DNA from 2 places in the Streptomyces sp. NPDC015131 genome. Region 2 is predicted to be linked to the other one. Evidence: riboswitches for the same ligand, from Rfam matches in the RefSeq annotation. Region 2 holds a riboswitch; the other holds the start of a gene.
The links. Region 2 has a riboswitch for cobalamin ahead of metE (5-methyltetrahydropteroyltriglutamate--homocysteine S-methyltransferase). Riboswitches for the same ligand answer to the same signal wherever they lie in the genome.

Region 1 (14,754 bases), on a different contig from region 2:
GCAGGTCGCGCTGGTTGCGGCCCAGCTGCTCGCCGGCGAAGGCGAGCATCTCCTGCTCGGTCCGGACGACGCTGGGGTCGGAGCCCAGGTCCCGGAGGGTCGCCATCCGCCGCTCGCCGATGACCCGCTCGGTCTCCTCGCTGACCACGCAGAGCATGCCGACGACCGCGCCGGAGTCGTCCCGCAGGGGGCTGTAGGAGAAGGTGTGGTAGCTCTCCTCGGAGTAGCCGGAGCGCTCCAGGAACAGCAGCAGCGCCTCGTCCCAGGTGGCCTCGCCGGTGGTGAGGACGGCGTCGATGCGGGGGCCGATGTCGTCCCAGATCTCCGCCCACACCTCGTCGGCGGGGCGGCCCAGGGCCCAGGGGTACTTCTGGCCCAGGGTGTCGCGGCGGTAGGCGGCGTTGCAGAAGAACGTCAGCTCCGGTCCCCACGCCATCCACATGGGGAAGCGGGAGGACAGCAGGATGCTCACCGCCGTCCGCAGGCTCTGCGGCCAGCTCTCCGGGACCCCGAGCGGGGTCGCCGTCCAGTCCACCGCGGCGAGGTCCGCGCCGACCTCGGCGTCGGCGGCGAACACCTCGCCGGCCGCCCCGCCCGGCGACGGGTGCCCGGCCTTCCGGGCACACGCCTGCCCGGCGTCTTCAGCACGCGTCACGGGAGACCCTCTCGTCCAACCAGCCCCACCTGCCGGACCGCGCCACCGGGATCCGGCCGGTCGCGGCACCACCGCCGGGGGCGGCACGTGACCCGGGCGCGGGGTCCGACGTCCGTCGTCCCGCACCCCGGACCGCCCCACCCACCGGCGCCGATCACTCCGTAGGATAAAGCGTCGAAACGGGGTACCAGCACTCGGCATGGTGAGAGCACGAGACGCGCGCAGGGGGCGGGACGATGACCTCTACTTCACCGGTACCGGTGCTCGCTTCGCCGCCCGGCGGCGAGAGCTCGCCACACGACGGCGACAGCTCGCCACGCGACGGCGCGAGTTCGCCATGCGATGGCGAGGGCGAGCCGCTCGACGAGGAGGGCCGCGTCACCGCGCTGCGGCGGTACCCCCTCGACGACCCGTCCTCGGACCACACCTTCTCCCGGATCGCCTCGCTGGCGGCGCGGATCTTCGACGCGCCGATGGCCGGGGTGGCGTTCGTGGAGGCCGACCGGATCAGGGTCAGGGCCGCGCACGGCCCGGCCGGCTCCGCCGAGACGCTCCGCGTCCCGGGGCTGTCGGCCTCCGCCGTCCTCGGCCCCGATCCGTACGTCGTGACCGACGCCCGCGCCGATCCGCGCACCGCCGGGCACCCGCTGGTCACCGGCGGCCCGGGCATCCGCTTCTACGCCGCCGCGCCGGTCACCACCGCAGACGGCCACCGCCTCGGCACCGTCCATGTCATGGACACCCGGCCGCGCCACCCCACGGACGACCAGCTCGGCAGCCTGCGGGACCTGGCGGCCCTGGTGATGGAGGAGCTGGAGCTGCGGCTGTCCGCGCTGCGCACCGTCGCCGCCGAGCGGGCCCGGCGCACCGACGCCGAGCGGCTGGCGCGCACCCTCCAGCGCACCCTGCTGCCGCCCGTCCTGCCGACCGTGCCGGGCCTGTGCGCGACGGCCGCGTACCACCCGGCGTCGGCGGACGAGGTCGGCGGGGACTTCTACGACCTGTTCCCGCTGGACGACGGGCGCTGGGCGTTCTTCATCGGCGACGTGTGCGGCAAGGGCGCCGACGCCGCCGCGCTCACCTCCCTGACCCGCTACACCCTGCGGGCCGCCGCGATCTACGACCCCGACCCGTGCAACGCCCTGGCCAACCTGGACGCGGTGCTCAAGGGCGAGGAGCAGGGCAGCACGCCGCGCTACTGCACGGCCCTGTTCGGGGTGCTCGAACCGGAGGCCGGCGGGTCCTTCGCCGTCACCCTGGCCGGCGGCGGTCACCCGCCCGCGCTCGCGCACCGCGCCGACGGGACGGTGGAGCCGGTCTCCACCCTCGGCGGGCAGCTCATCGGCATGCTCCCGGCGCCCCGGTTCGTCCGGACGACGACGCGCCTGAGACCCGGTGACGCGCTGCTGCTCTACACCGACGGGCTGGTCGAGGCCCGAACCCCGGGGGGCGGCCTGCTGGGGCAGGACGGGCTGGTCCGGCACCTGGCGGCCCTGGGCGCGCCGACCGCCGACGCGCTCCTGCACACTGTGAACGGCCTCCTCGGCGACCTGGGCCGCGGAGTCGGTGACGACACCGCGCTGCTCGTCCTGTCCGTACCCGCGACACCCGTATGACCATCGGCGACACCCGCATGACCCACCTGGAGAACCGGTGACCGAACCCATCCTGACCGTCGACCAGCAGCCGCACGGGGCCGGCCGGATCCTGCTGAAGGTGACCGGCGAGCTGGACCACCACACCGCGCCCCGGCTCAGCCGGGAGCTGACGTCGGTGCCGCTCGCGCCCGACGGGGCCCTGGTGCTGGACCTGTCGGGCCTGACGTACTGCGACTCCACCGGCATCACGGTGCTGGTCGGCGCCTACCACCGCACGGAGGCGGCCGGCTGCCCGCTGGCGCTCGCGGGGCTCAGCCCCGACCTGACCCGGGTCTTCCACACGGTCGGCCTGGACCAGGTCTTCACCTTCCACCCCACGGCGGACGACGCGCTCAGGGCGCTGGCGCACTGACACGACCGGGGTCGGCGCCCCACTTAGGTATACCTAACTTTCTTGCGAGACACAACATCTGGGGTGCGCGCCACCAGTCGGTTCCAGATGTAGTGTTGGAGCCGCTGGTGGTTCGCCGGGCACTGCGGTGCCCGGCGAGGCAAGAGGGAACCCGGTGCGAATCCGGGACTGCCCCGCAGCGGTGAGCGGGAACGACCGCCGTCATACGCACTGGGCCCCGTGCGGGGGCCCGGGAAGCGACGGCCAGTAGGTGGCCTGACGTCGTCAGGCGATGTGCCCGCGAGTCCGAAGACCTGCCACCGGTGCGTGCGCCGACGTCCGGCGTACGCGCTTCGAGGCCCCGAGGGAGGGCCGCGTGGCCGTCGTACGGACCCGGCTCCGGCGTGCCTTCGCGCGCCGCCGTCCGCTCTCCGCCCCACGTGCCGCCGTGCCCTCCTCCGGTCCCCGGAGCCGGACGGGAACGAGCGAGAGGAGGCGGCGGACCGATGAGCGGTCTTGTGTATTTCTCCAGCGTCTCGGAGAACACCAGGCGCTTCGTGGACAGGCTGGGCCTGCCGGCCACACGCATCCCCCTGCACCCGCGCCGCGACGGCATGCCGCGGGTGTCCGAGCCGTATGTGCTGATCACGCCGACCTATGGCTACGGCGACGACCCGCTGAAGCGGAAGGTCGCCTCCACGCTGCTGTCGTCGCTGCTGCTGTACGCGGGCTTCTACCTGCCGCTGCACTTCTCCACGCACGCGCTGCTCACCAACACCGCCGACATGGTCCGGCTGATCCTGCGCGACAAGGCGGTGCACGGCTACTACTCCGGCTACACGTACCAGCGCGGCCTGGAGGGGCGGACTCCCGCCGGGCAGGAGGAGATGCGGGCCTTCACGTACGAGCTGCTGGAGGAGCTGTACGAGCTGGAACTGCGCTACTCGGGCGAGCTGTACGAGCCGCTCGGGCTGATGGACGACGTGGCGGTCTTCGTCCGCTACAACGCCGACAAGGCGCTGATGAACCTCGGCTACCCGGCCCGCTTCGGCGCAGCGGGGACGGAGGTCAACCCGGAGATCCTGGCGGCGCTGTCGCCGGGCGCCGACGAGAACCACGACTTCTTCTCCGGCTCCGGGTCGTCGTACGTCATGGGCAAGGCGGAGGACACCTCCGACGACGACTGGGACTTCTGAGGAAGACGGACGGATGCACGGACACGAGAACCACCCCATACCCGCCCCCCGGGAACCGGAGGACGCCGCGCCCGCGGCGGCCTACGGCCCGTGCGTGCTGCTCAAGCACGGTGAGGTCTTCCTCAAGGGGCGCAACCGCCACCGGTTCACCGAGCGGCTGCACGACAACCTGCGCGTGGCGCTGCGCGGCGTCGGCGGCTCCACCTGGATCAAGACCGCCCAGAACGTCACCGTGCTGGGCGGTCAGGTCCCCCGGGACGCCCTGGTGGAGCGGGCGCGCCGGGTCCCCGGGTTCAACACGGTCGAACCCGCCGTGCGGGTGCCCAGCACCCTGGAGGGCATCAGCGCCGCGGCGGCGGACGTGCTGGGCGAGGTGGCCGCCGGGCGCCGGGTGCGCGGCTTCGCGGTACGGGTGCGGCGGCGGGACAAGCGCTTCCCGCTGACCTCCTCCCGGATGGAGGCGCACCTGGGCAGTCACGTCCTCGGGGCGGTGCCGGGCCTCCACGTCGACCTCACCTCGCCGGACGTGACCCTGAGCGTGGAGATCGACCGCAAGGAGACCTATCTGTCCTGGGAGCGGCTGCCCGGCCTGAGCGGGCTGCCCGTGGGGGCCAGCGGCCGGGCCCTGGTCCTGCTCTCCGGGGGGTACGACTCCCCGGTCGCCGCCCACCGGGCCATGCGGCGGGGGCTGGCGTGCGACTTCGTGCACTTCAACGGCGCCCCGTACACCAACCCGTCGTCGGTCTACAAGGCGTACGCCCTGGCCCGGGAGCTCAACCGCCACCAGCCGCCCGGCGAGCTGTACGTGATGGCTCTCGGCACGGCGCAGAAGCAGCTCGCCGTGGCCGGGGCCGGACGGCTCCAGGTGGTGGCCCAGCGCCGGCTGATGGTGCGGACCGCGTCCGCGCTGGCCGCCCGCACCGGCGCCCAGGCGCTGGTGACCGGCGACAGCCTGGGGCAGGTGGCCAGCCAGACCCTGGCGAACCTGGCGGCGGTGGACGAGGCCGCCGCGCTGCCCGTGCTGCGCCCGCTGATCGGCTGGGAGAAGCAGGAGATCATCGACGAGGCCCGGTCCATCGGGACCGCCGGCATCTCGGTCCTGCCGGACGAGGACTGCTGCAGCCTGCTCGCCCCGCCCCGGGTCAGCACCCGGGCGCGGCTGCCGCAGCTGCGGTCGGTCGAGAGGCGCCTCGACCTGGACGAGGTGGTGGAGGCGCTGCTCGGTTCGGCGCAGGTGCTGCGGCCCGGAGCGGACGGTGAGGAGGACCCGCGGGACCCCGCCGCCGGCCGGTGCGCGGCGCCCGTCTGACGGGCGCCGCGACGGGCCCGCCGGTCAGACGGTGAGCGGGGCGTAGGCGTCGGGGCGGCGGGTGGTGAGGAAGGGGAAGAGCTCCAGCCAGTCGCGGCGGGCGTCCAGGTCCAGCTCCGCCACCAGGACGGCGGGCTCGTCGCGCGGCGCCTGGGCCAGCACCCGGCCGTAGGGGTCGGCGATGAACGAGCTGCCGTAGAAGGTCAGTCCGTTCTCGGAGCCGATGCGGTTGGGCACCACCATGAAGGTGCCGTTGGCCGCCGCGTTGCCGGTGATCACGCGCTGCCAGATGGGCTGAGTGTCGAACCCGGGGTGGCCGGGCTCGGAGCCGATGGCCGTGGGGTACACCAGCACGTCGGCGCCGGCCAGCGAGTAGGCGCGGGCCAGCTCGGGGAACCACTGGTCCCAGCAGGTCGGCAGGCCCAGCCGGGCCTCGTCGACCTCGACGGTCGGGAAGGCGTCGTCCCCCGCCGGGCCCTGCCGGAACCAGTGGTCCTCGTAGTAGCCCTCGGAGACCGGGATGTGGGTCTTGCGGGTACGCCGGACCAGGGTGCCGTCCGGGGCGACGAGGACGGCGGTGTTGTAGCCGAGGCCGTCGTCCTCGCCGCCGGGCGCGGGGGCCCGCTCGTACAGGGAGGCGTGCACGTACACGCCGTGGATGCGGGCGGCCTCGGACGCGAAGGCGAGGGTCGGGCCGGTGCGCAGGTCCTCGGGCTCGGCCGGCTCGGGGTGGTCGGCCTTGCGGACCACCGCGAAGTACGGCGAGAGCGTCAGCTCCTGGAGGCAGACCACCCGGGCGCCCTCGGCGGCGGCGAGCCGCACGCCCTCCATCAGGGCGGCGCGGTGCTCGGCGGGGTCGCGGTGCCAGCGCTGCTGGACGGCGGCGACCCGCAGCGGGGAGCGGTCGGCCGGGCGCTTGCGGGCCGGCGAGGCGGGCGGGGTGAGGGCGGTGATGACGCGCATGGGGATCCAGACGGGTGGAGAGCGTGCCGGAACGTTCCGGCACGGGGGTGGGCGGAGGTGTGCCGGAACGTTCCGGCAGCCTGACCGTAACCCCTGCCGGAACGTTCCGGCAAGAGGTTCGCCGCCTCTGCCGGAACGTTCCGGCGGGACCGTCGTCACCTGCGCCGGAATCTTCCGGCGTACGAGTGGGCCGCTGGCTGCCGGAACGTTCCGGCAGCGGGAGGCCGACCGGATAGACTCCCGGCGTGACCGCCCGCACCGTGACCCTGATCGATGTCGCCCGAGCCGCCGGGGTGTCCAAGAGCACCGCCTCCGACGCGCTCCAGGGGTCGGGCCGGGTGGCCGAGGCGACGCGCCGGCGCGTCCGGGACGTGGCCGAGGAGCTGGGCTACCGCGCCAACAGCGCCGCCCGGCGGCTGCGCCGTTCGCGCACCGGCGCCGTGGGCCTCCACCTCCCGCACACCGCGACCCGGCTCGACTACTACATGACGCTCGCCTTCGGAGCCGTCGAGCGCTGCCAGGAGGAGGGGCTGGACGTCATCCTGCTCGGCGCGCGGGGCGGGACGCACGGCCCGCCGGCCTCCCGCATGGACGGGCTGCTCGTCATCGACCCCGACGCCGCCGACGTCACCGTCCCCCGGCTGCTCGACGCGGGCCTGCCGGTCGTGACCGGTGAGCGTCACCTCGGCCCGGCGCCCGCCCCGAGCGCCGCCGTCGTCTGCGACAACGCCGCCTCCCTGACCGCCCTGCTGGACCACGTCCACGAGCGCGGCGCCCGCCGGCCGGCCCTGCTCGCGCCCCGGTCCGAGTCGGCCTGGGCGCGCGCGCTGCGGACGGCGGCGGAGAGCTGGAGCGCCGCCCACGGGGTGCCCGTCGCCGTCCGTCCGGTCCCGTTCGCGGCGAGCGCCGGCGAGGCCGCCGGTGCCACCCGGGAGCTGCTGGCCCGCGATCCGGCGACCGACGCGGTGATCTGCGGCCCCGACGGGGCGGCCGTGGGCGTCCTGCGCGCGGCCGTGGCGGCGGGCCGGGTCCCGGGGCGGGACCTCCTGGTCGCCTCGTGCGTCGACGGCGCCGCCGTACGCGCGGGCGATCCGCCGGTCACCGCCATCGACCTGCGCCCCGCCGACTACGGGCGGGCCTGTGCCGCGCTGCTCTGCGACATCCTGCTCGACCGCGCCGCCCCGGACACCGTCCGGCCGCACGCCTGGTCGCTGGAGGCCCGCGCCTCGACGGCGCCACCGGCCTGAGCCGCGGGACGCCCCGGGTACGCCCCGGGGAGGCGTGAGCCCTACGGGAGATCCGGTTGCGGCGCTGTCGTGGCCGTCGCTCCCGCGGCGGTGGCGGCCAGGTAGGTGATGCGGAGGGTTCCGGTGGTGGGCTCGCGGTCGACGAGGACCCGGACGCCGTAGACCGTCTCGATCAGGTCCGGGGTGAGGACGGCCTCGGGGGCGCCCGCCGCCGCCACCCGGCCGTGGTCGAGGACGACGAGGTGGTCGCAGTACCGGGCGGCGAGGTTGAGGTCGTGCAGGGCGACGACGCAGGTGACGTCCAGCGAGGTCAGCAGGTCGAGCAGTTCGAGCTGGTGGCGGATGTCGAGGTGGTTGGTGGGTTCGTCGAGCAGGATCTCCCGGGGCTCCTGGGCGAGGGCGCGGGCGAGTTGGGCGCGCTGCCTCTCTCCCCCGGAGAGGGTGTGCCAGGTCCGGTGCTGCCTGGCGGTGATGTCGGTCCGTTCCAGCGCCGCGTCGACGATCCGCCGGTCGCGGTCGGTCAGCGCGTCGAAGCGGCCGCGGAACGGGGTGCGGCCCAGCTCCACGACCTGGCGGACCGTGACGTGGTGGTGGGCGGTCACGTCCTGCTCGACGACGGCGAGGCGCCGGGCCCGCACCCGGCGGCCGAGGTCGTGCAGGCCGGTGCCGTCGATGCGGACGTCCCCGGTGTCGGGGCGGCGCAGTCCGGCGAGCAGGCGCAGCAGCGTCGACTTGCCCGAGCCGTTGGGGCCGAGGAGGCCGACGACCTGCCCGTCCCGGGCCTCCATGTCGATGTGGTCGAGCAGCCGGTGGCCCTGGACCGACCAGGAGAGCCGGGTGGTGGTGATGCTGCCCATCAGGACTCCAGACGCTTCAGGACCAGGGCGAAGGCGGGCGCGCCCAGCAGCGCGGTGATGACGCCGGCCGGCAGTTCGTGGGGCGAGAACGCCGTCCGCGCGAACACGTCCACCCAGATGAGGAAGACGGCGCCGACGATCGCGGACAGGGGAAGCAGGGAGCGGTGCGTGGGGCCCGCCAGGATGCGTACGGCATGGGGGACGAGCAGCCCGATGAAGCCGATCGCGCCGGAGGCCGCCACGGCGGCGGCGGTCATGACCGAGGTCAGCACCATCAGCCAGACGCGGGCCGCGGTGACGTTGACGCCCAGGGCCTCGGCGGAGTCCCAGCCGAAGGTGAAGGCGTCGAGGGCGGGCGCGAAGAACTGGACGGCGGCCACGCCGGCCAGGATGACCACCACGGTGACGGCCACCCCCTCCCACCGGGCGCCCGCGAAGGTGCCGAGCAGCCAGTAGGTGAAGCCGCGGGTGGAGTTGGCGTCGCCGCTGACCATGAGGATCACCGAGGTGACCGCGGCGAAGAACTGGGACACCAGCACGCCGGTGAGCACCACGCGGGAGGGGCTGGCCACGCGGCCCCCGCCGAGCAGGACCAGCAGGACGGCGAAGGAGACCAGGCCGCCGGCGAACGCGCCGGTCGACAGGGAGATGCTTCCGCCGATGCCCAGCAGGAGCACCGCGACCGCCCCGGTGGAGGCGCCGGAGGAGACGCCCAGCAGATAGGGGTCGGCCAGGGGGTTCCTGGTGACCGCCTGAAGGACCGCGCCGGAGACCGCGAGGGCCATGCCGACGGCCGCGGCGAGCAGGACGCGCGGAAAGCGGGACTGCCAGATCAGGGCGTCGTGGAGGCCCGGCAGCGGTGGCGTGGGGGCGAGGGATTCCAGGCCGGTGTGGCGCAGGATCGTCGAGACGACGTCCAGGGCCTGGATGTCCGCGCTCCCGAACAGGGTCGCGGTGACCACGGACACCAGGAGTCCGGCGACGGCCAGGAGGAGGAGCACCACGGCCGGGACGCGCCGCCGGCGCACCGGCACCTTCTCACCGCCGGTGGGCGGGGTGCCGGTGCGCGCGGGGGTCGTGTGGGAGGTGGTCGTCATCGCCGGGGGTCAGCCGAGCTTCTTCAGTCCGCCGACCAGGGCGGGGACCACGGAGGCACTGCCGTAGCTCGGATCCATCGCCGCGCCGGGGAGGGTGATGAACCGGTTGCCCTTGACCGCGGCGAGTTTGCTGGTGAGGGGGTCCTTCTTGAGGAGTGCGATCTTCTCCTTGGCGGTGTCGTTGGGTTCGCCGCGGGTCAGGTCGGCCAGGATGATGACGTCGGGGTTGCGGGCGGCGACCTCGTCCCAACTGACCTCGGCCCACTTGGTCTTGGCGTCGGCGAAGATGTTCTCGACCCCGACGAGCTGCGAGATGTGCTGCGGCAGGCCACCGGGGCCGGCGGCCCACGGCGTGCCCTCGAAGGTGGAGTAGAACCACATGACCTTCAGCGGCTTGTCCCGCTTCCCGGCCTCGCCGACCGCCTTGTCGACCACGGCCTTCTGCTCGGCCGCCAGCTTCTCCCCCGCCTCGGGCACGCCCATGATCTTCCCGAGCCGGCGGTACTCCTCGAACAGCATGTCGAAGTTCGCGTCGGGCACGGCCTGGTGGTACGCGCAGTCGAACTCGGTCAGGTAGGTCGGTACGCCCAGGTCGTGCAGCTCCTTGCGGTCGCCGGCCTCCTCCTTGGTGAGGAAGCTGGCGAACGAGCTGTAGACGAAGTCGGGTTGTGCTTCGAGGAGCTTCTCGTGCTTGACGGTGCCCCCCTTCGCGGACAGCTGGGGGATCTTCTTGTACTGCCCGGCGACATCGGCCGAGGGCTTCTCGATCTCGTAGCCCGTGCCGGCGATCCGGTCGCCCACGCCCAGGTGGATGAGGATCTCGGCGGCGGCCTGGTTCAGGGTGACGACCTTCCGGGGCGCGGACGTGTACGTCACCTTGGTGCCGCAGTTGTCGAGGGTGAACGGGTGGGCCGTGGCGTTCTTCCCGTCGGCGGTGTCCTTGCCGGCGGCGGCGCCGGAGGTCGTGTCGCCGGCGCAGCCCGCGACGGTGAACGCCAGGAGGGCGGCGAGTGCTGTGGTGGTCTTCTTCATGGTCCTTGCTCGGGGAGAGTCGGTACGTGAGGGCGTGCGGGCGGTACGAGATCGGGCGAGGGCGCCGCTACCGGAGCATCGCGGCCAGCCGGAGGTGGACCTGCTCGTCGAACAGGCCGTTCGCCGCCATCCAGTCGTCGTTGAACACGGTGTCGAGGTACTTGTCGCCGCCGTCGCAGACCAGCACGACGACGGTGGCGCCGGGCCCGGCGGTCCGCGCGCGCTCCAGGGCCTTGAAGACCACGCCGCCGGCCGAGCCGCCGATCAGGACGCCGACGTTCCTGGCCAGGTAGCGGCAGGTCTCGAAGGCCTCCGCGTCACTGACCTTGACCCCCTCGTCGATCACGTCGTAGTCGACGACGCCACCGATCTCCGAGCCCTCGGGCGTACCGGTCCCGGACTGGTGGTACGGCGCGCCCGGCCCGCCGAAGACGACCGACCCGACCGGCTCGACGCCGACGACCGTGAGGTCCGGGATGCGTTCCCGCAGGACGCGGGCGGTGCCGCAGAGCGAGCCGCCGGTGCCGACCGCCCCGTACAGGTAGTCGATGCCGTCGCCGAGGTCGTCGTGCAGTTCGCGGGCGAGCGGCCGGTAGCCGTTGGGGTTGCCCATGTTGCGGTGCTGGGCGGTCCAGTACGCGCCGTGCTCGGCCGCGAGCCGCTCGGCCACGGTGTCGCGCTCGGCGGTGGCGAGGCCCTCCTCGTCCCCGGCGACGTTGAGGATGTCGGCGCCGTAGGCGAGCATGCCGCGCAGCTTGTCGGTGCTGGAGTGGTTGTCGACCACGGCGGTGAACTTGTAGCCGCGTTCGGCGGCGACGAGTGCCAGGCCGAGCCCGGTGTTGCCGGAGGTGGACTCGACGAGCCATCCGCCGGGGGCGAGCAGCCCGGCCTCCTCCGCCTCGTCGACCATGTTCCTGGCCATCCGGATCTTGGCGGTGCCGGTGGGGTTGAACTGCTCCAGCTTCAGCAGGACGGTCGCCATGCCGTCCGCGACCGGCAGGGTGAGCAGGGGCGTGCGGCCTATCAGGTCGGATACCTTGCTCGTGATCACAGCGTTCCCTTCGCGCAGATCTCCGTCAGACACCGCACGAACACGTCGTTCTCGTCGGGTGTCGACAGGGAGGCTCGGATGTAGGTCTCGTATCCCGGCTCGCGCCACGCCTTGACGATGATTCCGGCGCGGTGCAGCTCGCGGGCGACGCGGTCGGATCGGTGACCGGTGTCGATGAACAGGAAGTTGGTCGCGGACGGGACCACGCGCAGTCCCGCGCCGCGCAGCCGGTCGGTGACCCTGGCGATCTCCAGGCCGGTCCGGCGCACCGTGCCGGCCAGGTGCTCGTGGTCGCCGAGTGCGGCGATGGCGGCGTCCTGGGCGGGCTGGTTGACGTTGTAGGGCGTGCGGACCCGGTCCAGTGCCTGGATCAGGGCGGTGTCGGAGGCGATGCCGTACCCGACCCGGAAGGCCGCCAGGCCGTACGCCTTGGAGAAGGTGCGCAGCACGATCCACGGCCGGTCCAGGCGGCGCAGGGCCTCCAGCCCGTCGGGGTACGCGGGGTCGGTGCGGGCGAACTCGCCGTACGCCTCGTCCAGTACGAGCAGCGCCGACTCGGGTACGGCGGCGACGACCTGCTCCAGTTCACCGGCGCCGATCACCGCGCCGGTGGGGTTGCAGGGGTTGGCGAGGAAGACGAGTTTGGGGCCCGCGGCCAGCGCGTCCCGCCAGGCGGCCAGGTCGAACCCGAAGTCGTCGGTCACCGGGACCTTGGTGACCCGGGCGCCCATCACGCGGGGGAAGATCTCGTGCAGGGCGAACCCGGGCGCCTGGGTGACCACCAGGTCACCGGGGTCGAGCACCGCCTGGCACAGCAACTCCAGGATGTTCTCCGAGCCGTTGCCGAGGACGATGTGCCCGGCGGGCACGTCCAGGGTGGTGGCAACGGCCTCGGCGAGCCGCTTGCCGGTGGGGTCGGGGTAGCGGGAGACACCGCCGGCCAGGGTGCGGCGTACGGCGTCGGTGACCGCGGGAGAGACGCCGTACGGGCTCTCGTTGTTGGACAGTTTGATCACGCGGCCGCCGCTGAGGGCGGCCACCTCGTCCGGGTCGGCGCCGGGGTCGTAGAGCGGCAGGCCCGCCACTTCGCCGCGTATCAGGGGTGCGGAGGTGGCCGGTGCGAGGACGGGGTTCATGACGGCTCCGATCGCGGGACGGGTGCGCCCGAGGTCTCCCGGTGGAGCCGGTCGACGCGGCGCAGGAACGCGACCAGGAGGATGGCGGCGGTGGCCGCGAGGCCGATGGTCTGGCCGATCCAGACGCCCTCGACGCCCCAGTCGGCGGTCACGCCGAGCAGGTAGCCGGCGGGCAGCCCGATCAGCCAGTAGCCGACCAGGGAGATCCGGAAGGGCCCGGCGGTGTCGCCGATGCCGCGCAGGATGCCGTTGCCGATGTTCTGCGTGGCGTCGAAGACCTGCATCAGGGCGGCGATCAGCAGCCCGGTCACGGTGAGCGCGACGATGTCGGTGTTGCCGGCGTGCTCGGCCGACAGGAACAGGGACACGATCGGCTCCGGGATCACCAGGTACAGGACGGCGATCAGCAGCGTCGCGATCACGCCCCAGGCCGTGCCCAGGAGCCCCGTGCGGCGTGCCGTGGGGTAGTCGTCGAGGCCGTCGGCCTCGCTGATGTGGATGGACGCCGCGTGGGACAGTCCGGCCGAGATCATGAAGACGATGTAGACGATCTGGTTCAGCACCGTCTGCGCGGCCAGGGCGTCGACCCCGAGGGAGCCGATGATCAGGGTGAGGACGCTGAAGAACCCGGCCTCCGAGGCGTAGGTTCCCGAGATCGGCAGGCCGAGGCGCCAGACCGACCGGACCGCGTCCCCGTCCCAGCGGCGCGCGGCGGGCGCGGTGAGGTACGGGCGCAGCAGGGGGTCGCGCAGGATCACCGCGACGAACGCCAGGAAGGACAGCAGGAACACCGTGACGGTGGCGATGGCGACGCCGGTGAATCCGAACTCCGGCAGGCCGAACTCGCCATAGATCAGTGCGTAGTTCAGGGCGATGGTCACGCCGACCGAGGCCAGGGTGATGGCCAGCAGCGGGCCGGGGCGCTTGAGGCCGGTGGTGACGTGCCGCAGGTTCTGGAACCACAGGCAGGGCAGCATGCCCGGGGCCAGCACCAGCAGGAAGTCACCGGCCTTGTCGACCACCTCCGGGTCCTGGCCGAGCAGGAGGAGCAGCGGTCCGATCAGCAGCAGCGCGGCGCAGAACACCACACCGCAGACGGTCGCCCAGAAGAAGCCGGCGAACAGCAGGGCGCCGATCCGCTCCCGGTCGTCCCGCACCCGCGCCTCGGCCACCAGGTTGCTGACCCCGGTGACCAGGCCGGTCCCGGTGGTGCGCAACTGATTGAACAGCGCGATGGCCAGACCGGCGGCGGCGATCTCGACCGCCCCGAGCCTGCCCAGCATCACGATGTCCACGGTGGTCAGCGCGACGTACGCGAAGTTGGTCAGGATCAGCGGGAACGCGAGCCTGAGCAGCGCCCGGGAGTGGGTGACCCACCAGCCGGCGCCGGCCTCCGTCGGGGCGGCGGCAGTGTCCGTCGTGTCGGTCGTGTCGGTCGTACGGGTACCGCTCACCAGAAGTTGACCTTTTCCCCGCGCCCGCTCGCCTGCGCGAGGTCGGCTATGTACCGGCCCAGTGCGGCGTCCGTGACCGCCATGCCGCTGTTGTAGGCGAAGACCACGTCGTCCGGGGTGCGCCGGGCGGGTGCCCGGCCGAGCAGGACGTCGGGCAGCTGGGCGTCGACCGACGGCAGGCTGCCGTCGTCGCCCCGCAGGTCGTCGCAGGTGGCGTGCATCTGGGCGGTGTCGGTGGCGATCCGGTAGTCCGCGCCGTGGCACACGTCGGCGTGCACGCCGTATCCGAGGAGTACGGCGACGGAGCCCGGCTTCAGCCAGTCCCGCCGGACCTCCTGGGTGACGGACAGGCCGGCGGCGCCGATCACGATGTCGGCCTCGCCGGCGGCCTCCCGGAGATCCCCGACGATCTCGACCTCGCGGCCCTCGACGCTGTCCTGGACCGCGCGCAGGCCCTCGGGCCAGGTCCCGGCCACCTGGAGGCGCTCCAGTCCCGGCAGGGCGGCGACCAGCATCGGCAGGGCCGCCTGCCCCTGCACCCCGGTGCCGACGACCAGGGCGGTCCGGGCGTCGGGGCAGGCCGCGCGGGCGAACAGCGCGGTGGTGGCCGACGACCGCAGGGGGCCGAGCTTCACCACGTCCATCAGCGCGACGGGCGCTCCGGTGGTGTCGTCGACGAGGAAGACGAACGAGTGGAACCGGTAGCTGTCCCGGGTGCGGCGCGGGTCGAACTCGTAGACGGCCTTGAAGCAGACGGTGCCGCTGCCC
Region 2 (14,754 bases):
GCTTCGGCCGGGTCCCGGACCCCGAGGTCGTCCGCTGCTTCGAGATCTCCCTCATCCTCTACGCCGAGCACAGCTTCAACGCCTCCACCTTCACCGCCCGCGTGGTCACCTCCACGCTGTCCGACCTCTACAGCGCGGTCACCGCCGCGGTGGGCGCCCTCAAGGGCCCCCTGCACGGCGGCGCCAACGAGGCCGTGATGCACATGCTCAACGAGATCGGCGACCCCGCGCGGGCCGAGGAGTGGCTGGAGGAGGCCCTCGCCTCCAAGCGGAAGATCATGGGCTTCGGCCACCGGGTGTACAAGCACGGCGACTCCCGCGTCCCCCTCATGCAGGAGGCCCTGGACCGGCTGGTCGCCCGCGCCGGCGACCCCGACGTCACCCGCCTGGCCACCCTGCACGGCGCCCTGCGGCACGCCATGGTCCGCCGCAAGGGCATCCACCCCAACCTGGACTACCCGGCGGGCCTGGCCTACCACCTGATGGGCTTCGACATCCCGGCGTTCACCCCGGTCTTCGTGATGAGCCGCATCACCGGATGGACGGCCCACATCACCGAACAGCTCGCGCACAACGCCCTGATCCGCCCCCTGGCGTCGTACGACGGCATCGGCCAGCGGCCGGTCCCCGCGGCCGGCTGAGGCCGGGCCGCACACCACGACGGCCGGGAGACCCGCTCGGGTCTCCCGGCCGTCGCCGGTGCGTCAGGACGTCAGTGCGTCAGACGCCGGAGCAGGACCTCACGAGGACGCCAGCTCCTCGCGGACCGTACGGGCCGCGGCCACCAGGTTCTCCAGCGACGCGCGGGTCTCGGGCCAGCCGCGGGTCTTCAGACCGCAGTCCGGGTTGACCCAGAGCCGCTCGGCCGGGATGGCCTCCAGACCCGTCCGCAGCAGGGCGGCGGCCTCGTCGGCGCTCGGGACGCGCGGCGAGTGGATGTCGTACACACCCGGGCCCGCCTCGCGCGGGTAGCCGTGGGCGGCCAGCTCACGCGCGACCTGCATGTGCGAGCGGGCGGCCTCCAGACTGATCACATCGGCGTCGAGGTCGTCGATGGCCTGGACGATGTCGCCGAACTCCGCGTAGCACATGTGCGTGTGGATCTGCGTGTCCGGACGCACCCCGCTGGTGCTGAGCCGGAACGACTCGGTCGCCCAGGCGAGGTACTCGGCGTGGTCGGCCTTCCGCAGCGGCAGCGTCTCGCGCAGCGCCGGCTCGTCCACCTGGATCACCGAGGTCCCGGCCGCCTCCAGGTCGTTCACCTCGTCGCGCAGCGCCAGCGCCACCTGCCGGGCGGTCTCGCCCAGCGGCTGGTCGTCCCGGACGAACGACCACGCCAGCATGGTCACCGGACCGGTCAGCATGCCCTTCACCGGGCGGCTGGTCAGCGACTGGGCGTACGTCGTCCAGCGCACCGTCATCGGCTCGGGGCGGGAGATGTCACCGGCCAGGACCGGCGGGCGGACATAACGCGTGCCGTACGACTGCACCCAGCCGTGCTGCGTGGCGAGATAGCCGGTCAGCTGCTCGGCGAAGTACTGCACCATGTCGTTGCGCTCGGGCTCGCCGTGCACCAGGACGTCCAGACCGGTCTTCTCCTGGAAGGAGATCACCTCCTGGATCTCGGCCTTGATGCGCTCCTCGTAGCCGGCCGTGTCGATCCGCCCGGAGCGCAGGTCGGCGCGGGCCGTGCGCAGCTCGCCGGTCTGCGGGAACGAACCGATGGTCGTGCTGGGCAGCAGCGGCAGACCGAGGTGGGCGCGCTGGGCGAGGGCCCGCTCGGAGTACGGCTGCGAGCGGCGGGCGTCGGCGTCCGTGACGGCGCCGGTACGGGCGCGGACGGCGGCGTCACGGGTGATGGGGGAGTTGGCGCGGGACGCCAGGTCGGCGCGGTTCGCGGCCAGTTCGGCGGCGATCGCGTCCGTGCCCTGGGCCAGGCCCCTGGCGAGGGTGACGATCTCGGCCGTCTTCTGCCGGGCGAAAGCGAGCCAGCGCTGGATCTGCGGGTCGATGTCGCGCTCCAGGGCCGCGTCGATCGGCACATGGAGCAGCGAGCAGGAGGCGGCCACGTCCACCCGGCCGGCGAGCCCCAGCAGGGTGCCGAGGGTGGCCAGCGACTTCTCCAGGTCGTTGATCCAGATGTTGCGGCCGTTGACCACACCGGCCACCAGGCGCTTGCCGGGCAGGCCGCCGACGGCGGCGAGCGCGTCCAGGTTGGCCGCGGCGGCACCGGTGAAGTCCAGGGCCAGACCGTCGACCGGCGCCTTGGCCAGCACCGGGAGGGCGTCGCCCAGCCGGTCGAAGTAGGAGGCGACCAGCAGCTTCGGCCGGTCGGCGAGCCCGCCCAGCTCGCGGTAGGCCCGCTCGGCGGCGTTCAGCTCGGCCGGGGTGCGGTCCTGGACGAGCGCGGGCTCGTCCAGCTGCACCCACTCGGCGCCGGCCGCCCGCAGGTCGGCGAGGACCTCGGCGTACACCGGCAGCAGCCGGTCCAGCAGGGTGAGCGGGTCGAAGTCCGCGGCCACGCCGGGCGCGGGCTTGGCGAGGAGGAGGTAGGTGACCGGGCCGACGAGGACGGGCCGGGCGGCGAGGTCCAGCGCCAGCGCCTCCTTCAGCTCCGCGACCTGCTTGGTGGAGTCCGCCGTGAACACCGTGTCCGGACCCAGCTCGGGCACCAGGTAGTGGTAGTTGGTGTCGAACCACTTGGTCATCTCCAGCGGCGCCACGTCCTGGGTGCCGCGCGCCATGGCGAAGTAGCCGTCCAGGGCGTCGGCGGCGACGGCCGCGCGGTGGCGCTCGGGGATCGCCCCGACCATCACCGTGGTGTCGAGCACGTGGTCGTAGTACGAGAAGTCGCCGGTGGGCACTTCCTGGACGCCGGCGCCGGCCAGCTCGCGCCAGTTGGACCGGCGCAGACCGGCGGCCGTGGCACGGAGGTCACCGGCGGTGACGCGGCCCTTCCAGTAGCCCTCGATGGCCTTCTTCAGTTCCCTGTTCGGGCCCTGGCGGGGGTAGCCGTAGACGGTCGCGCGTGCTGCCGCGGCTGCGGACTCGGTGGTCACGGAGATCTCCTTCGCGAGATGAATCCCTGAGGTCCCGGAGACGGACGGGGGCGCGAAGAAGCGACGGCCCGGGCGGGTACGGCCTCGCGCGACAAGCGCGGCCCTCCGCCTGGTGCATACGCCGACCCGCCCTCGAGGTCACCGGGAGCCGCGCGCGACGGTTCGCACGCGGACAGCGGGCAGGTCTTCGGACTCGCGGGCGCGTCCCGGACTTCGAGACACCTACTGGCCGTCGCTTCCCAGGCCCGGCACTCCGGGCCCAGTGCGTATGACGGCGGTCGTTCCCACTCACCGCTGCGGGGCAGTCCCGGATTCCCACCGGGTTCCCTCTTACGACGCGTCCCGTCTGGCGGACGGGGCGAACCAGCTGCGTCGGTCAGCCTACGGGCTGAGACCTCGGCCCGGAGTGGAGCGTCCATCATGCGGATGGTGAGATGAGACACCCGGGCAGGTCAGGGCCGGGAAACGGGGGAGGGGCGGGGCGCGCCGCGGCACGCTTCCCGCCCCTCCCGTCAGGGCCTCACCCGGGGTCCTACTCGTAGAGGTAGAACCCCCGGCCGGTCTTCCGGCCCAGCAGCCCCGCCTCCACCATCCGCTGGAGCAGCGGCGGCGGGGCGTACAGCGGCTCCTTGAACTCCTCGTACAGCGACCGCGCGATCGAGGCGACCGTGTCCAGGCCGATCAGGTCGGCCAGCCGCAGCGGTCCCATCGGGTGCGCGCAGCCCAGCTCCATGCCCGCGTCCACGTCCGCCGGGGAGGCGAAGCCCGACTCCGTCATCCGGACGGCCGACAGCAGATAGGGGACGAGCAGCGCGTTGACCACGAAACCGGCCCGGTCCTGCGACCGGATCGCGGTCTTGCCGAGCGTACGGGTGGCGAACTCCTCGGTGGCGGCGACCGTCTCGGGCGCCGTGTGCAGCGAGGTCACCACCTCCACCAGCGGAAGCACCGGCACCGGGTTGAAGAAGTGCAGTCCGATCACCCGGTCGGCGCGGCTCGTGGCCATGCCCAGCCGCATCACCGGGATCGAGGAGGTGTTGGTCGCCAGGATCGCGTCGGGACTCTCGACGATCTTGTCGAGGGCCGCGAAGACCTCGGTCTTGGCGGCGGGGTTCTCCACCACCGCCTCGACCACCAGCTGCCGGTCGGCCAGGTCCTCCAGGCTGCCGCTGAACACCATCCGGGCCAGCGCCGCCCGCGCCTGCGCCTCCTCCAGCTTGCCCCGCCGGACCGCCCGGTCCAGCGAGGAGGCGACCCGCTCCCGCGCGGTACGGGCCGCCACGGCGTCCACCTCGCACAGCACGGTGTCCAGGCCGGCCCGGGCGCAGACCTCCGCGATGCCCGCGCCCATCTGCCCGCCGCCGACCACCCCGACCCTGCGGATGCCGCCGCCCGGGAGGCCGTCGCTCACGAGCCGTCCTCCGCGCGCCGCACCAGGTGGCGGGTGTACGCGTCCGGGGTGAAGAACAGCGGCAGCTCGGCCGCCAGGGCCGTCCGCTCGAACAGCTCCCGCACCTCGATCACCGGCGACCGGGGCGACTCGGTGGCCAGCGCCGCGACCTCGTCGTCCAGCAGCCTCAGCACCGTCTCCCGGTCGATCACCCGGTGGCGCAGCCACTGCCAGATCTGCACCCGGGCGATCTCCGCCGTGGCGGCGTCCTCCATCAGCCCGTACAGCGCCACGGCTCCCTGGCCGCGCAGCCAGGCGTCGAAGTACCGCAGGGTGATGGCGATGTTGGAGCGCACCCCCTCGGTGGTGGGCGGGCCGCTGACGCGGCGCACCGACAGCAGGTCCGCGACGGTGACCTCCACGTCGTCCCGGGTGCGGTCGAGCTGGTGCGGCCGCTCGCCGAGGACCCCGTCGAAGACCTCCCGGCACACCGGGACCAGCCCCGGGTGGGCGACCCAGGAGCCGTCGAAGCCGTCCTCGGCCTCCCGCTCCTTGTCCAGCCGCACCTTCGCCAGCGCCGCCTGGTGGGCCTCCGGGTCCTTGCTGGGCACCTGCGCGGCCATCCCGCCGATCGCGTGGGCGCCCCGCTTGTGGCAGGTGCGCACCAGCAGCTCGGTGTAGGCGCGCATGAAGGGCGCCGTCATGGTCACCCGCGCCCGGTCCGGCAACAGGAAGTCGGTGCGGTGACCGAAGGTCTTGATGAGGCTGAAGAGGTAGTCCCAGCGGCCGGCGTTCAGCCCCGAGCTGTGCTCGCGCAGCTCGTAGAGGATCTCCTCCATCTGCACGGCCGCGGTGATGGTCTCGATGAGGACCGTGGCGCGGATCGTGCCGCGGGGGATGCCGAGCAGCTCCTGGGCGTGGACGAAGACGTCGTTCCACAGCCGGGCCTCGTAGCGGTTCTCCAGCTTGGGGAGGTAGAAGTACGGGCCGTACCCGGCGTCGATCTGGCGCTGCGCGCAGTGGAAGAAGTACAGGCCGAAGTCGACCAGGGACGCGGGCACCGGCTGCCCCTCGAACTCCAGGTGCTCCTCGGTGAGGTGCCAGCCGCGCGGGCGGACCACCATGGTGGCGGTCTTCTCGCCGAGGCGGTACTCCTTGCCGTCCTCGGTGGTGAAGTCGATCCGGCGCTCGATGGCGTCGAGCAGGGTGAGCTGGCCGCCGACGATGTTGTCCCAGGTGGGGGCGGTGGCGTCCTCGAAGTCGGCCATCCAGACCTGGGCGCCCGAGTTGAGGGCGTTGACCGCCATCCGGCGCTCCGGGGGACCGGTGATCTCCACACGCCGGTCGGTCAGACCGGGGGCGGGCGGCGCGACGCGCCACGTGGGGTCCTCGCGCACGGCGGTGGTGACCAGGGGGAACGAGAGCGGCGACCCGGCCGACAGGCGGATGGCCTGCCGCCGGCGCTCCTTGAGCAGCTCCAGCCGGCGCTCGCCGAAGGCGGCCACCAGGCTGCCCACGAAGTCCAGGGCGGCGGGGGTGAGGATCTCGTCGTGACGGGGGCCCGGGGCCGCGAGGACGCGGATCTGGCGGGTCAGTGCGCTGGTGGACATCACGTACTCCTGAGGCGGGAGCGGAGAGGGTGGCGGAGGGGGCGGCGGGACGGTGCGCCGCCCCCTCCACGGGGGGCCGGCCGGGCGGTGCATGGCGTCACCGCGCGGCCGGCGTCCGGGTGGGACGGCCTAGTGGAACTGCTCCTCCTCCGTGGAGCCGGCCAGGGCGGTGGTGGAGGAGGCGGGGTTGACGGCGGTGGAGACCAGGTCGAAGTACCCGGTGCCGACCTCGCGCTGGTGCTTGACCGCGGTGAAGCCCTGCTCCTGGGCGGCGAACTCGCGCTCCTGGAGGTCGACGTAGGCGGTCATGCCGTGCTCGGCGTAGCCGCGCGCCAGGTCGAACATGCCGTGGTTGAGCGAGTGGAAGCCCGCCAGGGTGATGAACTGGAAGCGGTAGCCCATGGCGCCCAGCTCCCGCTGGAACTTGGCGATCTGGTCGTCGTCCAGCGCGGCCTTCCAGTTGAAGGACGGCGAGCAGTTGTACGCCAGCATCTGGTCCGGGTGCTCCGCGTGGATCGCCTCGGCGAACTCGCGGGCCTGCGCCAGGTCGGGCGTGCCCGTCTCGACCCAGATGAGGTCGGCGTACGGGGCGTAGGCCAGACCGCGGGCGATGACCGGCTCCATGCCGTTCTGGACCCGGTAGAAGCCCTCGGCGGTGCGCTCGCCGGTGACGAAGCGGGCGTCACGCTCGTCGACGTCGCTGGTCAGCAGGTTCGCGGCCAGGGCGTCGGTGCGGGCGACGATCAGGGTGGGGACGTCGGCGATGTCGGCGGCGAGACGGGCCGCGTTCAGGGTGCGGATGTGCTGGGCGGTGGGCACGAGCACCTTGCCGCCGAGGTGGCCGCACTTCTTCTCGGAGGCGAGCTGGTCCTCGTAGTGGATGCCCGCGGCGCCGGCCGCGATCATCGCCTTGGTCAGCTCGAAGGCGTTGAGCGGGCCGCCGAAGCCGGCCTCGGCGTCGGCCACGATCGGCGCGAGCCAGTCGGTGGTGTCGGTGCCGCCCTCGGCCGTGGCGATCTGGTCGGCGCGCAGCAGCGCGTTGTTGATGCGGCGGACGACCTGCGGCACCGAGTTGACCGGGTACAGGCTCTGGTCGGGGTAGGTGTGGCCGGCCTGGTTGGCGTCGGCGGCGACCTGCCAGCCGGACAGGTAGATGGCCTGGAGACCGGCCTTCACCTGCTGGACGGCCTGGCCGCCGGTCAGGGCGCCCAGGGCGTGGATGTAGTCGCGCTCGTGGAGCTGGCGCCACAGCCGCTCCGCGCCGCGCCGGGCGAGGGTGTGCTCCTCGCGGACGCTGCCGGAGAGCCGGATGACCTCTTCGGCGGAGTAGGTGCGCTCGATGCCCTTCCACCGGGGGTCGGTGGCCCAGCGCCGCGCCAGTTCCTCGGCCGCCTGCGTGATCGCCTCTGCCATGACTGTCACCGTCTCCTCGGTATGTGTCGTCTGCCAACGCTCGTCCCTACCGGACGGTGGTGGCACTCTGTGTCGTGTTTCTGGGTGCGGCCCCCGTGACCCATGTCACGGAAGGGTGAGCAACGCTGCCGGAGCGAGCCGTCGCCTCTGCCGGGATCACCGACGTCAGGGCGTGAATCGAGCCCCGGTACCGGGCGCCGGCCGTTGGGTCCGGTGGGCCGCACCACCACTCTGGCACTGGCACTCAGTGCCATCAATCGTGGAACGCTGCCAAGTTTTGCGAATCTTCATTCGCTCTTTTGCCAAGGTTGTTAATGATTTTCCGTTCCCTGCTCACGTACGCTGAGCAGCACTCGGACCCCGAGGGAGCGCCACGCCCGGACCAGGAGGAACGCGCGGTGAGCAAGACCTACGCCGGAGCACGCCTGCGGAGACTGCGCGAGGAACGTCGCATGACCCAGGCCGAGCTCGCCCGCGTCCTCGCCATCTCCCCGAGCTACCTCAACCAGATGGAGCACGACTCACGGCCGCTGACCGTCCCCGTGCTGCTGAGGCTCACCGAGACCTTCGGCGTCGACCCCGGCTTCTTCTCCGAGCGCGACACCACCCGGCTCGTGGCCGACCTGCGCGAGGCGCTCACCACCGAGATCAGCGAAGCCCGGGTCTCCCCCTCCGACCTCGCCGAGCTGGCCTCCCGGATGCCCGCGATCGCCAAGGTCCTGCTGGACCTCGGCCGCCGCAACCAGCTCCTGTCCGAGCGGCTCTCGGCGGCGGCCGACGGCCGCGACGAGGCCGACATGCAGCCCCGCACGACCCACGAAGAGGTCCGCGACTACTTCTACCGCCGCCAGAACTACCTCCATGACGTCGACCTCGCCGCCGAGAAGCTGGCCGACGACATCGGCATCCACCCCGGCGACGTCATCCGCACCCTCACGGCCCGGCTCGCCACCGCCCACGGCGTCCGTCTCGCCGCCGAACCGGGGGACCGGCTCCACCACTACGACGAGGAGACCCGCACCCTCCACCTGGCGCCCGCCATGCGCCCCGGCCGCCGCGCCTTCCGCATGGCCACCCAGCTCGCCCTGCTGGAGCACGGCGAGATGCTGGACCGGCACGCCGGCGAGGACTTCACCGCCGGCACCCCCACCCACGCGCTCGCCCGCATCGGGATCGCCCACTACTTCGCCGCCGCGCTGATCCTTCCGTACCGCGCCTTCCACGCGGCCGCCGAGGAGAACCGCTACGACATCGAGCGCCTCACCGACCGCTACGGCCTCGGCTACGAGACCGTCTGCCACCGGCTCAGCACCCTCCAGCGGCCCCGCCTGCGCGGCGTCCCCTTCTCCTTCGTCCGCGTCGACCGGGCCGGCAACATGTCCAAGCGGCAGTCCGCGACCGGCTTCCACTTCTCCCGCGCCGGCGGCACCTGCCCGCTGTGGAACGTCTACGAGGCGTTCGCCTCCCCGGGCCGCATCCACGTCCAGATCGCCGAAATGCCCGACGGGCAGCGCTACTTGTGGACCGCCCGCGCCCTCACCCACCACCGCGGCGGCTGGGGCCGCCCGGGTAAGACCTTCGCCATCGGGCTGGGCTGCGAGATCCGGCACGCCCACCGGCTGGTGTACGCCGACGGCCTCGACCTCGGCAGCGCGGCCGTCGCCACCCCGATCGGCATGGGCTGCCGCGTCTGCGAGCGCCTCGACTGCCCCCAGCGGGCCGTACCGCCCCTCGGCAAGCCGCTGCGGATCGACCAGAACAGCAGCACCTTCGTGCCCTACCCCGTCGGGCCCTCCACGGCCTGAACCGGGCCCGTCAGGCGGCGGGGACGACGTCCTCCGGACCGGCCGGCACCGCCCCGCCCGCCACCGTCCCGGCGACGGACCCGGCGACGGCTCCCGCCACGGTCCCCGCGACCGGACGCCGCCGCGTCGCGGCCACGGCCAGCAGCCGGTCGGCGGCCGGCAGCGCGTCCTCCACCGCCCGCGTACCGGTCATCGCGCACAGCGCACCGCTCACCCGCTCCAGCTCCCGCCGCACCGCGGGGTCCTCCCGCCGCGCCAGCGTGATCCGCGCGTCGGCGTACCGCGCCAGCAGAACCCTCAGCTCCCGTGTGTCGGGCACAGCCACCGTGACAACCTCCCCATTTCGTCGGGCCCCCGCAGCACCTGCCCACACCGCGCCCCCCGCACACCTGTCCCCGGCGCGGAATGGGCCGGGCCCGCGCGGGCACCAGCAGCGTGTGGAGACCTCCGACGACACCGCTCCCCACCGCCCGGCCGCCCGCACGCGCCGCCGCCCCCTCATCGCCGTCACCGCGGCCCTGCTCGCCCTACTGCTTCTCTGGGCCGTCGCCGCCCGCCTCGGCCCGCTGTCCGCACTCGGCGGCCTCTTCGGCGAGGAGACCCAGGACCGCTCCGGACCCGCACTCCTCAAGTCCATCCAGGACATGAGCCGTTACGAGGGCGCCGCGGGGAACTTCCAGATCGTGGTCGACCTGGAGAAGGACGCCAACCTCCTCCCCGACGCCATCCGCGGCACCCGCACGCTCTACGTCGGCGCCGGCACCGTCAGCGCCTACGTGGACCTCGGCCGCACCGGCCCCCGCGGCGTCACGGTGAACAAGGACCGCACCGCCGTCACCCTGCGCCTCCCGCACGCCCGGCTCGGCGCGCCGGCCATGGACCCGGAGCGGTCCTACGCCGTGTCCAAGCAGCGCGGGCTGCTCGACCGGCTCGGCGACCTCTTCTCCGACAACCCCGCCGACGAACGGGCCGTGAACCGGCTGGCCGCGCAGCGCATCGCCGAGGCCGCCCGGCAGAGCGGCCTGACCGCGCGGGCCGAGAAGAACACCACCACCATGCTGGAGGGGCTGCTGCGCTCCCTCGGCTTCCGCAGTGTCACGGTCGTGTACGGCGACGACCCCGCACCCTCGTGACACTCCGGCCGTTCCGGGCGTGCCGCTCCGGGGACGCCCCGGAGCGCCCGGCCCGCACCCGCCGTCACGCCCGCAGCGCGAAGACCCGCTGGTTCAGCTCGCTCATCGCCCGGCGCGCCGCCCCGGCGTCCCCGCCGTCGTCGATCGCCTCCAGCGCGACGGCCGCCGCGGTGCGCACCCCGTGCGGCAGGCCCTCGTCCGCCGCGATCCGGTACGCCAGCGTCCGCCGCGCCACCCGCTCACCGGCCGACACCCCGCCCCCGGTGAGCGGGAACACCGCCGCCTCGTACGCCGCGACGCCCAGCAGCACCGCCTGGGCGAGCCCCTCGGCGTACCCCTGGTCGTGCGCGTCCCGCGCCGCCCGGGCCACACCGGCGAAGACCCGGCGCCTGATCACCACGGAACCGGCCAGCACCCCGGCGGCGGTCACCGCGCCCGCGACCGCCGCCACCACGGGCCCGCTCAGCGACAGCCCGCAGAGAGCGGCGAGCACACCCCCGGCGAGCGTCAGCTCCACCGACAGCAGCAGATGGACACGGGCCACGGCACGAGTGTTCATACCGGGCATTGTCGCCGGGCACCGGACGGAGCCACCCCGCGGCCCCGGACCCCCACCGGCGTACCCATAGGGTGCTGCCCATGCCTGCTTCACTCAGCTCCGCGAAAACCTCCGCCGCCCTGCGCACCACGGCGCGCACCTCCGTCGAACTGCTGCTGGTCCTGGTGGCGGCCTGGGCCGCGCTGTGGCTCCTGGGCCGGATGTGGTCGGTCGTCTGGCCGCTGATAGTGGGCCTGTTCCTCACCACCCTGACCTGGCCGGTGGCCCGCTTCCTGCGCCGCCGCGGCTGGCCGCCGGCCCTCGCCGCGTCCGTGGTGACCGTGGCGTTCCTGCTGGCGGTCGCGGGCATCGCGGCGCTGATCGCCGTCCCGGTGGCCTCCCAGTCGGGGGAGCTGGCCGACGGGGTCGCCGAAGGCATCCGGCAGCTGCGGGAGTGGGCCGCCGGGCCGCCGCTGAACATCGGCGACGACCAGATCACCGGCGCCCTCGACGCGGCCGTCGCCCGCCTCCAGGACAGCGCCAGCAGCATGGTCACGGCGGTGGTCACCGGGGTCGGCACCGTGCTGAACGGGGTGGTGACCGCCGTCCTCGCGCTGTTCCTGATGTTCTTCTTCCTCAAGGACGGCCCCCGCTTCCTGCCCTGGCTGACCCGCCAGCTCCCCGGCCGGCTGGCCACCGACGTCCCGGTGCTGGCCACCCGGAGCTGGGAGACGCTCGGCGCGTTCGTCCGCTCCCAGGCGTTCGTCGGCCTGCTCGACGCCGTCCTCATCGGCATCGGGCTGTGGATCCTCGGGGTGCCGCTGGTGCTGCCGCTGGCGGTGCTCACCTTCGTGTCCGCGTTCGTGCCCATCGTCGGCGCCCTGTTCGCCGGGCTGGTCGCGGTGCTCATCGCCCTGGTCTCCAACGGCCTGACGGACGCGCTGATCGTGCTGGCGATCATCGTGGTGGTGCAGCAGCTGGAGGGCAATGTGTTCCAGCCCATGATCCAGAGCCGGGGCCTCGGCCTGCACGCCGCCGTGGTGCTGCTGGCGGTGACCCTGGGCGGCAGCCTGGCCGGCATCGTGGGCAGCCTGCTCGCCGTCCCGGTGGCCGCGCTGCTGGCGGTGTTCTGGAACTATCTGCGCGAACAGCTCGCCGAGCCGGGGCAGACGGACGCGGCGGGTACGGCGCCGGGCGGGACGGACCCGGGGGAGCCGGGCGCCGGGGGGACGGGGCCCGGCGAGCCGCGGGACGGCGTGCCCGTCAGCCCGTGACGCCCGGCCGGCGGCCCGGCCCCGTGAGCGACTCCACCAGCCGCTCGGCCGCGTCCAGGAGCCGGTCCAGGCCGGGCCCGCCGCGCGCCACCCGGAAGCCGTGCCGCCGGCCCCAGAAGACGGCCGACACGGCGTGGAACTGGGCCCAGCGGTACACCCGTTCGCGGTCCAGCTCCGCCGCCTCGGCGAACACGTCCAGCACCCGGCGCACCGCCCCGGCCGGATCGTCCGCCCCCAGCAGCGCGGGCACCCGGGACTTGAGCAGCGTGCCGCCGTCGTAGGCGGGGTCCCCGGCGCACCCCTTGGGGTCGATCGCCAGCCACGGTTCCCGCTCGGCACGCAGGACGTTGCGGGGGTGCAGGTCGCCGTGGACCATCAAGTCCGGCTGGTCGCCGCCCAGTTCGCGTACGGTCGCCACCGCGGCGTCGACGGCCCGGCTCCCCAGCGTGTGCGGCACCTCCCGCGCGTCCCGCAGCAGTTCGGCCTCCCAGGCGTCCGCCCGGTCCCGCAGCAGGGGGACGCCGGGCGGCGCCGGCACCGCCAGCCGCCGCCCGAGCCGCGCCGCCACGGTCACCACCCGGTCGCCGTCCGCCACCTCCGCCAGGGTCTCGGGGCGGGCCCGCTCCAGCAGCATCGCGAACCGCGCGTCGTCCCGCGCGTACAGCCGTACGGCCCCCGCTCCGCCCCACGCCTCGAACGCGTCGGGCTCGTGCACATTGCCCGGGTGCGGGAACGACACCTTCACCACGGCCGGCACCCCGTCCCGCCACCGCACCGGGACGACCAGCCCGACACCCCCGTGGGTCACCGCACCGTCCCGCGTACAGTCCCAGCGCCCCAGCAACTCCGCTACCAGGCCCGGCAGTTCCGCGAGCCACACGCTGCCGCGCTCACCCTCCCGTTCGACGGTTCCGTGTGCGAGGGCCTCCGGTACGAGCGTCATCCGGGCACCCTACCCGCGCCGCCGCCCCCGCCACCCGACACCGCCGGTCCGGAGCCCAACGCCCCGCCGTCGCCGCCCCGTTCGCCGCGCCTGCCGGTCACCGTGACCCGCTCGGCGCCCTCCGGGCCGCTCAGAGTGCCGCGACCGACGCCGCCGCGCTGTCCAGGAGCATGTCCAGCGCCGTCGGATAGGCGCTGTCGTTCATCCGCGCCACCAGCAGCGGAGCCGTCGCCGCGATGTTCGGGTGGGTCTCCGGCGACAGCCGGGCGTAGGTCGCGCGCCAGACCGCCTCGTCGGCGCGGCGCGCCTTCTCCGGCAGCGCCAGGCTCGCCGCGTCCAGCGCCGCGAACGCCAGCGTCTGGTCGATGAAGGCGTGGTACACCCGCACCACCTCGCCGTCCGGCAGCCCCGTGGAGCGCAGCACGCCCAGCACCGTCTCGTCGGCGGCGATCTCGTGCGCCCGCCCGCTGACCCGGCTCGCCGTGAGCACCGCGGCCTCCGGATGCGCCAGGTACGCGGTGTAGATCCGCAGCCCCAGCCCCCGCAGGTCGGCCCGCCAGTCCCCGGTGGCCGCCCAGCCCCGCATCGCCCGCCCGATCAGCTCGTCGGCGATGGCCAGGGTCAGGTCGTCCGTGCCCCGGAAGTACCGGTACAGGGTGCTCGGGTCGGCCCCGAGGGCCGCGCCCAGCCGCCGTACCGTCAGCCCCTCCCGGCCGTGCTCGTGCAGCAGCCGCAGCGCCGTCTCCACGATCAGCCGCTCCGAGAGGACCACCCCCTGCTTGGTCGGCCTCCGGCGCCGCCGGTCGCTCTCCGGGACCACCTTCTTGGCCACGCCGCATCCCTCCTCCGCCCTCCCCGACACCTTATGCCAACACGCTTGACCTTCTCCCCGCCGGGCTCGTTACATGACGCCACCAGGCTTCGCCCCCCAGCGAAAGGCTTTCCCCTCCCATGCGCATCCTGCTTGTGGGCGCCGGCGGCGTGGGCACCGCGATCACCCGTATCGCCGCCCGCCGGTCCTTCTTCGACCACCTCGTCGTCGCCGACTACGACCTCGCCCGCGCCGAGGCGGCCGTCGCCGCGCTCGGCGACTCCGGCGGCCGGTTCAGCGCCGTCCGCCTCGACGCCTCCGACCCGGCCGCCGTCACCGCCCTCCTCCGCGACGAGCGGTGCGACGTCCTGCTGAACGCCACCGACCCGCGGTTCGTCCCGCCCCTCTTCGGCGCCGCGCTGGAGGCCGGCACGCACTACCTCGACATGGCCATGTCCCTGTCCGCGCCCCACCCCACCCGCCCCTACGAGGAGTGCGGCACCAAGCTCGGCGACGCCCAGTTCGAGCGCGCCGGGGCATGGGAGGAGGCCGGGCGCCTCGCCCTCGTCGGCATCGGCGTCGAACCGGGCCTCTCCGACGTCTTCGCCCGCTACGCCGCCGAGGAGCTGTTCGACGAGATCGACGAGATCGGTGTCCGCGACGGCGCCAACCTGACCGTCGACGGCTACGACTTCGCCCCCTCCTTCTCCATCTGGACCACCATCGAGGAGTGCCTCAACCCGCCGGTCGTCTGGGAGAAGGACCGCGGATGGTTCAC

Region 1: linked by a shared signal. The riboswitch ahead of ACF08D_RS04650 (ribonucleotide-diphosphate reductase subunit beta) and the one ahead of metE (5-methyltetrahydropteroyltriglutamate--homocysteine S-methyltransferase) in region 2 are both predicted to bind cobalamin.

Annotation. Positions count from the first base shown of each region.
Region 1 is NZ_JBIBVB010000001.1:1,100,138-1,114,891, reverse strand. Features, by position in the region: gene ACF08D_RS04665 (SpoIIE family protein phosphatase) at 1-655, opposite strand, end outside; gene ACF08D_RS04660 (PP2C family protein-serine/threonine phosphatase) at 892-2,271, shown strand; gene ACF08D_RS04655 (STAS domain-containing protein) at 2,309-2,665, shown strand; cobalamin riboswitch at 2,757-2,981, shown strand; gene ACF08D_RS04650 (ribonucleotide-diphosphate reductase subunit beta) at 3,151-3,840, shown strand; gene thiI (tRNA uracil 4-sulfurtransferase ThiI) at 3,854-5,149, shown strand; gene ACF08D_RS04640 (carbon-nitrogen hydrolase) at 5,174-6,112, opposite strand; gene ACF08D_RS04635 (LacI family DNA-binding transcriptional regulator) at 6,358-7,359, shown strand; gene ACF08D_RS04630 (ABC transporter ATP-binding protein) at 7,401-8,216, opposite strand; gene ACF08D_RS04625 (FecCD family ABC transporter permease) at 8,216-9,313, opposite strand; gene ACF08D_RS04620 (ABC transporter substrate-binding protein) at 9,323-10,345, opposite strand; gene ACF08D_RS04615 (PLP-dependent cysteine synthase family protein) at 10,413-11,396, opposite strand; gene hisC (histidinol-phosphate transaminase) at 11,393-12,532, opposite strand; gene ACF08D_RS04605 (MATE family efflux transporter) at 12,529-13,986, opposite strand; gene ACF08D_RS04600 (ornithine cyclodeaminase) at 13,983-14,754, opposite strand, start outside.
Region 2 is NZ_JBIBVB010000004.1:419,772-434,525, reverse strand. Features, by position in the region: gene ACF08D_RS17875 (bifunctional 2-methylcitrate synthase/citrate synthase) at 1-641, shown strand, start outside; gene metE (5-methyltetrahydropteroyltriglutamate--homocysteine S-methyltransferase) at 741-3,059, opposite strand; cobalamin riboswitch at 3,220-3,442, opposite strand; gene ACF08D_RS17865 (3-hydroxybutyryl-CoA dehydrogenase) at 3,592-4,470, opposite strand; gene aceB (malate synthase A) at 4,467-6,059, opposite strand; gene aceA (isocitrate lyase) at 6,189-7,472, opposite strand; gene ACF08D_RS17850 (short-chain fatty acyl-CoA regulator family protein) at 7,871-9,277, shown strand; gene ACF08D_RS17845 (DUF5133 domain-containing protein) at 9,288-9,602, opposite strand; gene ACF08D_RS17840 (DUF4230 domain-containing protein) at 9,715-10,410, shown strand; gene ACF08D_RS17835 (hypothetical protein) at 10,475-10,969, opposite strand; gene ACF08D_RS17830 (AI-2E family transporter) at 11,050-12,222, shown strand; gene ACF08D_RS17825 (aminoglycoside phosphotransferase family protein) at 12,212-13,165, opposite strand; gene ACF08D_RS17820 (TetR/AcrR family transcriptional regulator) at 13,296-13,997, opposite strand; gene ACF08D_RS17815 (saccharopine dehydrogenase family protein) at 14,117-14,754, shown strand, end outside.